One region of the Pseudomonas sp. NFX224 genome, then DNA from elsewhere that is predicted to be linked to it. Evidence: predicted binding sites of a transcription regulator. Region 1 holds the regulator's gene; the other holds the start of a gene.
The links. The regulator sigma-54, encoded in region 1, starts transcription at its own class of promoters, with help from an activator protein. The targets are predictions, from matches to a motif close to ANTGGCATNNANNTTGCTNT.
Positions count from the first base shown of each region.

Region 2: the regulator sigma-54 is predicted to act here: its motif matches at 2,482-2,501, upstream of ACNYC6_RS24100 (DNA translocase FtsK).

Region 1 is NZ_CP183416.1:2,024,964-2,030,083, forward strand. Features, by position in the region: gene lptA (lipopolysaccharide transport periplasmic protein LptA) at 1-525, shown strand, start outside; gene lptB (LPS export ABC transporter ATP-binding protein) at 525-1,250, shown strand; gene ACNYC6_RS09190 (RNA polymerase factor sigma-54) at 1,436-2,929, shown strand; gene hpf (ribosome hibernation-promoting factor, HPF/YfiA family) at 3,004-3,312, shown strand; gene ptsN (PTS IIA-like nitrogen regulatory protein PtsN) at 3,325-3,789, shown strand; gene rapZ (RNase adapter RapZ) at 3,792-4,649, shown strand; gene ACNYC6_RS09210 (HPr family phosphocarrier protein) at 4,665-4,940, shown strand; gene ACNYC6_RS09215 (ZIP family metal transporter) at 4,985-5,120, opposite strand, start outside.
Region 2 is NZ_CP183416.1:5,284,102-5,289,221, reverse strand. Features, by position in the region: gene ACNYC6_RS24100 (DNA translocase FtsK) at 1-2,233, opposite strand, end outside; gene trxB (thioredoxin-disulfide reductase) at 2,552-3,511, shown strand; gene aat (leucyl/phenylalanyl-tRNA--protein transferase) at 3,575-4,255, shown strand; gene ACNYC6_RS24085 (arginyltransferase) at 4,313-5,020, shown strand.

The DNA of each region.
Region 1 (5,120 bases):
ATTTTGCTCAGTCTGGGCGCAGCACTGGGAAGCGTGAGCGCCTGGGCCCTGCCGGATGATCAACAACAGCCAATCCGCATTCAGGCCGACGATGCCCAACTGGACGACAAGAATGGCGTTGCCACCTACACGGGCGATGTGATCATCACCCAGGGCTCAATGAAGGTTACCGGCAATAAAGTGACCATGACCCGAGCTCCGAGTGGCGACATCGACGTGGTGACGTCGGTCGGTAACCTGGCCTACTTCGAACAACTGCAAACGGCTGGCGACACCAAGCCGGTTCAGGGTTGGGGTGTGACAATCCAGTACCACGCCACGCAAAACCGCGTCGTACTGATCGACAAGGCCAAAGTCATCGACAAGGACAACAACGTCACCCAGGGCGAGAAAATCGTCTACGACACCGAGAAGAAGCTGGCGAGCGCCGGTCGCGCTACAGGCAGCAAGGTGACCGAGGCACGTCCGCGCATTGACATGGTCATCCAGCCGAAAAAGAAAACCGACGAGCAAAAGGCCCAGTAATGGCAACTCTGAAAGCTCAGCATCTGGCCAAGAGCTACAAGAGCCGCCAGGTCGTGCGCGACGTCAGCCTGTCGATCGACAGCGGTCAGATCGTCGGCCTGCTTGGCCCCAACGGCGCCGGCAAGACAACCTGCTTCTACATGATCGTCGGCCTGGTCCAGGCTGATCAGGGCCGCGTGCTGATCGACGATCTGGACGTCAGTCACCAGCCCATGCACGGTCGTGCGAAGGCAGGTATCGGCTATTTACCGCAAGAAGCGTCGATCTTCCGCAAACTCTCGGTAGCCGACAACATCATGGCGATCCTCGAGACCCGCAAGGAACTCGACAAGGACGGTCGTCGCAAGGAGCTGGAAAGCCTGCTGCAGGAGTTTCACATCAGCCACATCCGCGACAACCTCGGCATGAGCCTGTCCGGTGGTGAACGCCGCCGCGTGGAAATCGCCCGGGCACTAGCCACCAACCCGAAATTCATCCTGCTCGACGAACCTTTCGCCGGCGTGGACCCGATTTCGGTGGGCGACATCAAACAGATCATCCATCACCTCAAGGCCAAGGGCATTGGCGTGCTGATCACTGACCACAACGTCCGTGAAACGCTGGATATCTGTGAAACCGCCTACATCGTCAACGATGGTCAGCTGATCGCCGAAGGTGACGCTGAAACCATCCTGGCCAACGACCTGGTCAAGGAAGTCTACCTGGGTCATGAGTTCCGCCTGTAAGCGCTGAGGTGTCCCGGCTAGTCGACCAAGCGCTTGTCTCGATAAAAAATCAATAGTTTTTTATTGTTACAGCGCTCTAGGCAAACACTGCGATTTCGGGCATATAATTTGCTTATGTTTGGCGCTCCGGCGCCCTGTAGTGGATGGCGCATGTGCGCCGGCAAATAAGGTGTTAAGCCCCTGCCATGAAACCATCGCTAGTCTTGAGAATGGGCCAGCAGCTGACGATGACACCGCAGCTGCAACAGGCCATCCGCCTGCTCCAATTGTCGACCCTGGACCTGCAACAGGAAATCCAGGAGGCCCTGGAGTCCAATCCGATGCTCGAACGCCAGGAAGAAGGCGACGACTTCGACAACTCCGACCCCATGGCCGACAACGCCGAACAAAAGCCCAATACCGAAATTCAGGAACCCTCCTACCAGGAAAGCGCCCCGACGGTGGATAACCTCGAGGAAGGCGACTGGAACGAGCGTATTCCCAATGAACTACCGGTCGACACCGCCTGGGAAGACGTCTACCAGACCAGCGCCAGCAGCCTGCCGAGCAACGATGACGACGAGTGGGATTTCACCACCCGCACATCGGCCGGTGAAAGCCTGCAAAGCCATCTGCTGTGGCAATTGAACCTGGCGCCGATGTCCGACACCGATCGCCTGATCGCCGTCACCCTGATCGACTGCATCAACAATCAGGGCTATCTGGACGAAACGCTCGAGGAAATCCTCGAAGCCTTCGATCCGGAACTGGACATCGAACTGGACGAAATCGAAGCTGTCCTGCACCGCATCCAGCAATTCGAACCCGCCGGCATCGGCGCCCGCAACCTGGGCGAATGCCTGCTGCTGCAATTGCGCCAGCTGCCGGCCAAAACTCCTTGGCTGGCCGAAGCCAAGCGTTTGGTCACCGATTACATCGACCTGCTCGGCAGTCGCGACTACAGCCAGTTGATGCGCCGCATGAAGCTCAAGGAAGATGAGCTTCGCCAGGTGATCGAACTGGTCCAGAGCCTCAATCCGCGCCCGGGCTCGCAAATCGAGTCCACCGAAGCCGAGTACGTTGTCCCCGACGTGATCGTGCGCAAGGACAACGAGCGCTGGCTGGTGGAGCTCAACCAGGAGTCGGTGCCACGGTTGCGGGTCAACGCCCAGTACGCCGGCTTCGTGCGCCGCGCCGACACCAGCGCCGACAACACCTTCATGCGCAACCAGTTGCAGGAAGCCCGCTGGTTCATCAAGAGCCTGCAAAGCCGCAACGAAACCCTGATGAAAGTGGCCACCCAGATCGTCGAGCATCAGCGCGGCTTCCTGGAGTACGGCGATGAAGCGATGAAACCGCTGGTCCTGCATGACATCGCCGAAGCGGTTGGCATGCACGAATCGACAATTTCCCGGGTGACCACGCAAAAATTCATGCATACCCCTCGGGGCATATATGAGCTGAAATACTTTTTTTCCAGCCACGTCAGCACCTCCGAGGGCGGCGAATGCTCGTCCACGGCGATCCGCGCGATCATCAAAAAACTGGTTGCTGCTGAAAATCAGAAAAAGCCGTTGAGTGACAGCAAGATCGCTGGTTTACTGGAGGCACAAGGCATTCAGGTGGCTCGCCGCACCGTCGCCAAGTACCGCGAATCCTTGGGGATCGCGCCTTCGAGCGAACGCAAGCGGTTGATGTAGAGCCACGCCACAGCGTTCCAGTGGCAGATCATCTGGTCTGCCGCTTTATGCACTGGCAACGAAGGAGAAGCTGTATGCAAGTCAACATCAGTGGACACCAACTGGAAGTGACCGAACCTCTTCGCACCTACATCGGCGAAAAACTCGAACGATTGGAGCGACATTTCGACAAGATCACCAACGTGCAGGTCACGATGACGGTCGAAAAGCTGAAGCAGAAAATCGAAGCCACGCTGCATATTCCCGGCAATGAAGTGGTCGCAAACGCGGAACATACCGATATGTACGCGGCGATCGACGCACTGACCGACAAGCTGGATAAACAACTCAAAAAGCATAAGGAAAAGACCCAGAGCCTCCTCCAGGGCGCTACCGGTCGTTAACACTCCCAACCCATGATCCGACTTGAAAGCATCCTGACCCCCGGCCGTTCCCTGGTGAACGTGCCGGGCGGCAGTAAAAAGAAAGCCCTTGAGCAAATTGCCAACCTCATCCATCGCGAAGTGCCGGATCTGGCCATGCAGGATGTCTTCGAGAGCCTGGTCGCCCGTGAAAAACTCGGTTCAACCGGTTTTGGCAACGGTATCGCCATCCCCCATTGCCGTCTCAAGGGCTGTAATTCGCCCATCAGTGCCTTGATGCACCTTGACGCCCCTATTGATTTCGACGCCATCGATGGTGCACCGGTCGACCTGTTGTTCGTTTTACTGGTCCCGGAAGCCGCTACCGATGCGCACCTGGAGTTGTTACGCCAGATCGCCAGCATGCTCGACCGCAAGGAAGTGCGCGAAAAACTGCGCAGCGCCCCGAGTAATGAAGCCTTGTATCAGGTTGTCCTGGACGAGCAAAACGGTCATTAATCATGCGCTTGATCATCGTCAGCGGTCGTTCCGGCTCGGGTAAAAGTACCGCCCTCGATGTTCTTGAGGACAACGGTTACTACTGCATCGACAACCTGCCTGCGGGGTTGCTGCCGGAACTGGCCGAGCGCGCGCTGATTCACACGGAACTGTCACAGCCGCTGGTAGCCGTGTCCATCGATGCGCGCAACCTCCCCAGCCATCTATCGCGGTTTCCAGAGCTGCTCGAAGAAGTCCGCAGCCGGCACATCCAGTGCGATGTCCTGTACCTGGATGCCGATGAGGAAACCTTGCTCAAACGCTTTTCGGAAACCCGTCGTCGTCATCCGTTGAGCAGCGCCAATCGCTCGCTGGCCGAGGCGATCAACGATGAGACCAGCCTGCTCGGGCCCATTGCCGACCTCGCGGACCTCAAGGTCAACACGACCAACCTGAACCTGTATCAGTTGCGCGATACCATCAAGTTGCGGCTGCTGAACCAGCCGGAACCCGGTACGGCGTTCCTGGTGGAATCTTTCGGTTTCAAGCGTGGCATGCCGGTCGACGCCGATCTGGTGTTCGACGTGCGTTGCCTGCCCAACCCCTACTGGAAGCCGGAATTGCGCGAGCAGTCCGGGCTGGATCAGCCGGTTGCCGAGTACCTGGCGGCACAACCGGATGTCGAGGAGATGTTCCAGGACATTTCCGCGTACCTGCTCAAATGGTTACCTCGCTTTGCCGCCAGTAACCGCGCTTACGTCACTATTGCCATCGGTTGCACCGGCGGGCATCACCGCTCCGTCTACCTGACCGAACGCTTGGGCAAGACCCTGCAGCAATCTCTGAAGAACGTCCAGGTTCGCCACCGCGACCTCAGCTAAAGGATTCACATCGCGATGCCTGCTCTGGAAATCGAAATCATCAACAAACTGGGCCTGCACGCCCGGGCATCTGCAAAATTCGTTGGAGTTGCCGGTCAGTTCAAGGACTGCACGATCAGGGTCGGACGCACGCCAGAGACTACAGTCGACGGCAAAAGCATCATGGCAATGATGATGCTCGCCGCCGGCAAGGGCACCAGAATTCATCTGAGCACGGAAGGCGAGCAGGAACAGGAAGCGATGGACGCACTGGTGGCCCTGATCAACAACTACTTCGACGAAGGCGAATAACCCGGTAGCAGCTGGCTTCGCCAGCTGCTACAACAGTCCGTGAACTAGCCTAATGCGGTATCCATCACCATCATCAAGCAGAACCCGATCAGTAATCCAAGGCTGGCCAGTTTCTCATGACCGTGGCGACGCGATTCGGGAATGACTTCGTGGGTGACCACCAGCAACATGGCCCCGGCC
Region 2 (5,120 bases), 3.3 Mb from region 1:
CCGCCTCATCGTACAGCGCGTCAGCCTCGGGATCATCGCCGTCGCCGCCGCCACTGCTGCCTTCAAAGCCACTGCCCGCCTCTTCGACACCGTTAAGGATGTCGTCGTTGTACTCAGGCGCACCGCGCAGTTTCCAGGCTTCGACCACCCGGTGTACCTCATCATCGGAAACGAACGCACCGTGGACACGGATCGGCAGGCTGGTGCCCGGCGGCATGTACAGCATGTCACCGTGACCAAGCAGTTGCTCGGCGCCGCCCTGGTCGATGATGGTCCGCGAGTCGATCTTGCTCGATACCTGGAACGCCATGCGCGTCGGGATGTTGGCCTTGATCAGACCGGTGATCACGTCAACCGACGGACGCTGGGTCGCGAGGATCAAGTGGATACCGGCAGCACGGGCCTTCTGGGCGATACGGGCGATCAGTTCTTCAACCTTCTTGCCCACGATCATCATCATGTCGGCGAATTCGTCGACGACCACCACAATGGTCGGCAGCTTTTGCAGCAGTGGCGCTTCGTCGTGGATGCTTTCGCGCTTGTACAGCGGATCGCTCAACGGCTCGCCGGCGTCCTGGGCTTCCTTGACCTTGGCGTTGAAACCCGACAGATTTCGCACGCCCATCTTCGCCATCAGCTTGTAGCGGCGCTCCATCTCGGCAACGCTCCAGCGCAGGGCGTTGGCGGCGTCCTTCATGTCGGTAACCACCGGACACAGCAGGTGCGGAATGCCTTCGTAGATCGACAGTTCAAGCATTTTCGGGTCGATCATGATCAGCTTGGCGTCTTCCGGGCCGGACTTGAACAGGATCGACAGGATCATCGCGTTCACACCCACCGACTTACCGGAACCGGTTGTACCGGCTACCAGCAGGTGCGGCATCTTCGCCAGGTCGGTGATGACCGGCTTGCCACCGATGTCGTGACCCAGGGCCAGGGTGACCGGCGATTTGAAGTTGTCGTACTCGGGAGTCGACAGCACCTCGGAGAAACGCACGATCTGCCGGTCTTCGTTCGGAATTTCGATACCGACCGTGGTCTTGCCCGGAATCACTTCCACCACCCGCACACTGGTCACGGCCAGGGAACGCGCCAGGTCTTTGGCCAGGTTGGCGATTCGGCTGACTTTCACGCCCGCGGCAGGCTGAATTTCGTAACGGGTAATCACCGGGCCCGGATGGATCGAATCCACGGCGACTTCTACGCCGAATTCCTTGAGCTTGATTTCCAGCAGGTGGCCAACCGCAGCCAGGGATTCAGGCGAATAATTGAGTTGTTTCTTTTCCGCCGGGTCGAGAATCGAGATCGGTGGCAAGGTGCCTTCCACGGCGCTGTCGACGAACAGCGGTGCCTGTTTCTCTTTTTCGACACGCTTGCTCGGTGCGGCGGGCTTGACCGGCGCCGGTGCAATAACAGGCGGCACCTGCTTCTCACGCTCGGACATGTGCTTGCTCAGGGCCTGCTCGCGCTCGATCAGGCGCTCCTTGACCTTGGCCTGCTCGCGTTTGTCGGTGACGGTCGGCGCGACCACGTCGTGGACACGGTCGTCGACTTCACGCAATTGCGCGACCAGTTGCTTGCGCTCGTTACGGGCCGCCCACCAGCGATTGGCGGCGCCCTGGAACAGTTCGAACAGGTCGAGGGTGATCTTGCCGGTGATGTCCATCACCTTGAACCACGACAGGTCGGTGAATACGGTCAAGCCGAACAGGAACAGAGCGATGAACAGCAACGTGCTGCCCTGAATGTTCAGCGCGTTTTTGGCCAGGTCGCCAAGGCTTTCGCCCAGCGCACCACCAGCGCCCGCCGGAAGGCCGGTGGCGGCATGGAAATGGATATGCGCCAGCGCAGCGCCGGACAGCACCAGGAACACCAGGCCAATCAAACGCCAGGAAAACAGCCAGCCGCTCCACTGCCACGGCTCGTGGCGCTGACGGAAGATCTGGTAAGCCTTGATCGCCAGCAACAACGGGAAGATATAGGCGAAGTAACCCAACACCATGAACAGAATATCGGCGCTGTAGGAGCCTGCCGGGCCGCCGAAGTTCTGCACGTCGTCGATCTTGCTGTTGTGACTCCAGCCCGGATCGTCCTTGCCATAGGTCAGCAAGGCCATCATCAGGAACAGGCACAAGGCACCGATGGCGATCAATGCACCTTCCTTGAGGCGGTAGTGCAAATGCTGACGCCAGAGCGGAACGACTGTTTTGGGTGCTTCGGTGGATTTCTTCAAAACGCTACTTTTCCTGCGCCCAAGGCGCGTCCATCTGATGAATGTCTTTAAAAAACGGTAAAAAACTGCCCAATCCAGGCAGGTAAAAAAGTTAACCGGCGTAACTGGTACTACTTTTAACACTGCGCCCCGGTTTTTATAAACACGAAGCGCATTGCTTATTTTGTTACAAACACGGTTACAGCCAGGCATTGTACGGGTTTGCTCGTCCGATGCCATGCTTGCAACACTTGTATGCAGCATAGTCAAAAGCACACTACATGCGACTCAATTTGAGCATGCATTCTCTTTTGTGACAAAGGCTTATGAGGTGTTTTTATGAGCGCAGCGCAACATCACCGCCTGATCATTCTGGGTTCCGGCCCCGCCGGTTACAGCGCAGCCGTGTATGCCGCCCGCGCCAACCTCAAACCCGTTGTCATTACCGGCATACAGGCAGGTGGCCAGCTCACCACCACCGTCGAAGTCGATAACTGGCCAGGTGATGTCGAAGGTCTCACCGGCCCGGTCCTCATGGAACGCATGCAAAAACACGCCGAACGCTTTGACACACAGATCGTCTACGACCACATCCATACGGCCAAGTTGCAACAGCGCCCGTTCGAGTTGACCGGCGACAGCGGCACTTACACGTGCGACGCACTGATTATCGCCACCGGCGCTTCCGCGCAATACCTGGGCCTGCCATCGGAAGAAACATTTGCCGGCAAAGGGGTTTCGGCCTGCGCGACCTGCGATGGATTCTTCTATCGCAAGCAAGTGGTTGCCGTGGTCGGCGGCGGCAACACGGCCGTTGAGGAAGCCTTGTACCTGTCGAACATCGCCAGCGAAGTGCACCTGATTCATCGTCGCGACAAGCTGCGCTCAGAGAAAATCCTTCAGGACAAACTGTTCGAGAAAGCCGCCAATGGCAACATCCGCCTGCACTGGAACCAGAATCTGGATGAAGTGCTGGGTGATGCGAGCGGCGTGACCGGCGCCCGCCTGCGCGACAGCCATACCGGCGAACTCAAGGAACTGGCGGTTTCTGGCGTGTTCATCGCTATCGGCCACAAACCCAATACCGACCTGTTCGTCGGCCAACTGGAAATGCGCGACGGCTACCTGCTGGTCAAGGGCGGCAGCGAAGGTGATGCCACCGCAACTGCCATCGAAGGCGTGTTTGCGGCCGGCGACGTGGCCGATCACGTCTATCGCCAGGCAGTCACCTCCGCCGGGGCTGGCTGCATGGCGGCCCTCGATGCGGAAAAATACCTCGACGACATTCCCGCCGTTTAACGGCACACTGAGTGGCGAGCCTCAAGCTCGCCACCGCCCTCCCCTTCTGTAAGCCCGGACGCCATGCTGACTTGGTTACAACGCAACTCCCTGACTTTCCCGCCGCTGGAAAAAGCCATGCGCGACCCCAACGGCTTGTTGGCCGCCGGCGGCGACCTGTCTGCCGATCGGTTGATTCAGGCCTACCGCCACGGTTGCTTTCCATGGTTCTCCGAAGGCCAGCCGATCCTCTGGTGGTCGCCAGACCCGCGCACCGTGCTGTTTCCCGACGAACTGCACGTATCCCGCAGCCTGCGCAAATTGCTGCGCCAGCAACGCTATCAAGTGACCTTCGATCAGGATTTTGCCGCGGTCATCGGCGCCTGCGCCGCGCCTCGGGAGTACGCCGACGGCACCTGGATTACCGGTGCCATGCAGGACGCCTACCTGCAACTGCACAAACGCGGTTACGCGCATTCGGTGGAGGTCTGGGATCAGGGCACGCTCGTCGGCGGGCTGTATGGCCTGGCGATGGGGCGGCTGTTTTTCGGCGAATCCATGTTCAGTCGCGCCGACAACGCATCCAAATATGGCTTTGCCACACTGGTGCGACATTTGAAAGACTCAGGCTTTGTCCTGATCGACTGCCAGATGCCCACCGACCATCTGCACAGCCTGGGCGCCCGGGCGATCCCGCGCAGCGCGTTTGCTGGCTATCTGTCGCAATATCTGGATCAACCCAGCCGCGCAACCTGGGTTTGCTGAGCGACTTTTGCGCGCGTGGCTTACACTTAATCGAAAGCATTATCCCGAGGGTTGATCATGACCGAGTTGGCGCGTTTGAAGTTCTATGCCACTCAGCCCCACTCTTGCAGCTATCTGCCTGAGGAGCAGGCCACGACCCTGTTCCTGGACCCTAGCCAGCCCATGGATGTGCATGTCTATGCAGACCTGTCGGAAATGGGCTTTCGTCGCAGTGGCGACCACTTGTATCGCCCCCATTGCCAGAACTGCAATGCGTGCGTACCGGCGCGCATTCCTGTAGCCCAATTCACGCCTAACCGTCAGCAGAAACGTATTTTCAAGCGCAACGCCGACTTGCAGGTGCGTCCGGCCAAGCCAGGTTTCAGCGAAGAGTATTTCGACCTTTATCAGCGCTACATCGAAGAGCGGCATGCCGACGGCGACATGTACCCACCCAGTCGCGATCAGTTTTCCACGTTTCTGGTGCGCGACCTGCCGTTTTCACGGTTCTATGAATTCCGTCTCGACGGACGGTTGCTGGCGATCGCCGTCACCGACCTTCTGCCCAACGGTCTGTCGGCGGTCTACACCTTCTATGAACCCGCCGAAGAGCGCCGCAGCCTGGGGCGTTACGCCATCCTCTGGCAAATCGCCGAAGCCCGACGCCTGGGGCTGGACGCGGTGTACCTGGGCTACTGGATCAAGAACTGCAAAAAAATGAGTTACAAGACCCAATATCGTCCCATAGAGCTGCTGGTTAACCAGCGCTGGGTCGTTCTGAACTAGAGCACACCCTTAAACCCCTTGGCTTGACCTCCACTTTTCGGGCACAATGCACGCCGCTTTTGCCTGGCGCAGTTGCACCGGGCCATTCACTGGACACCGA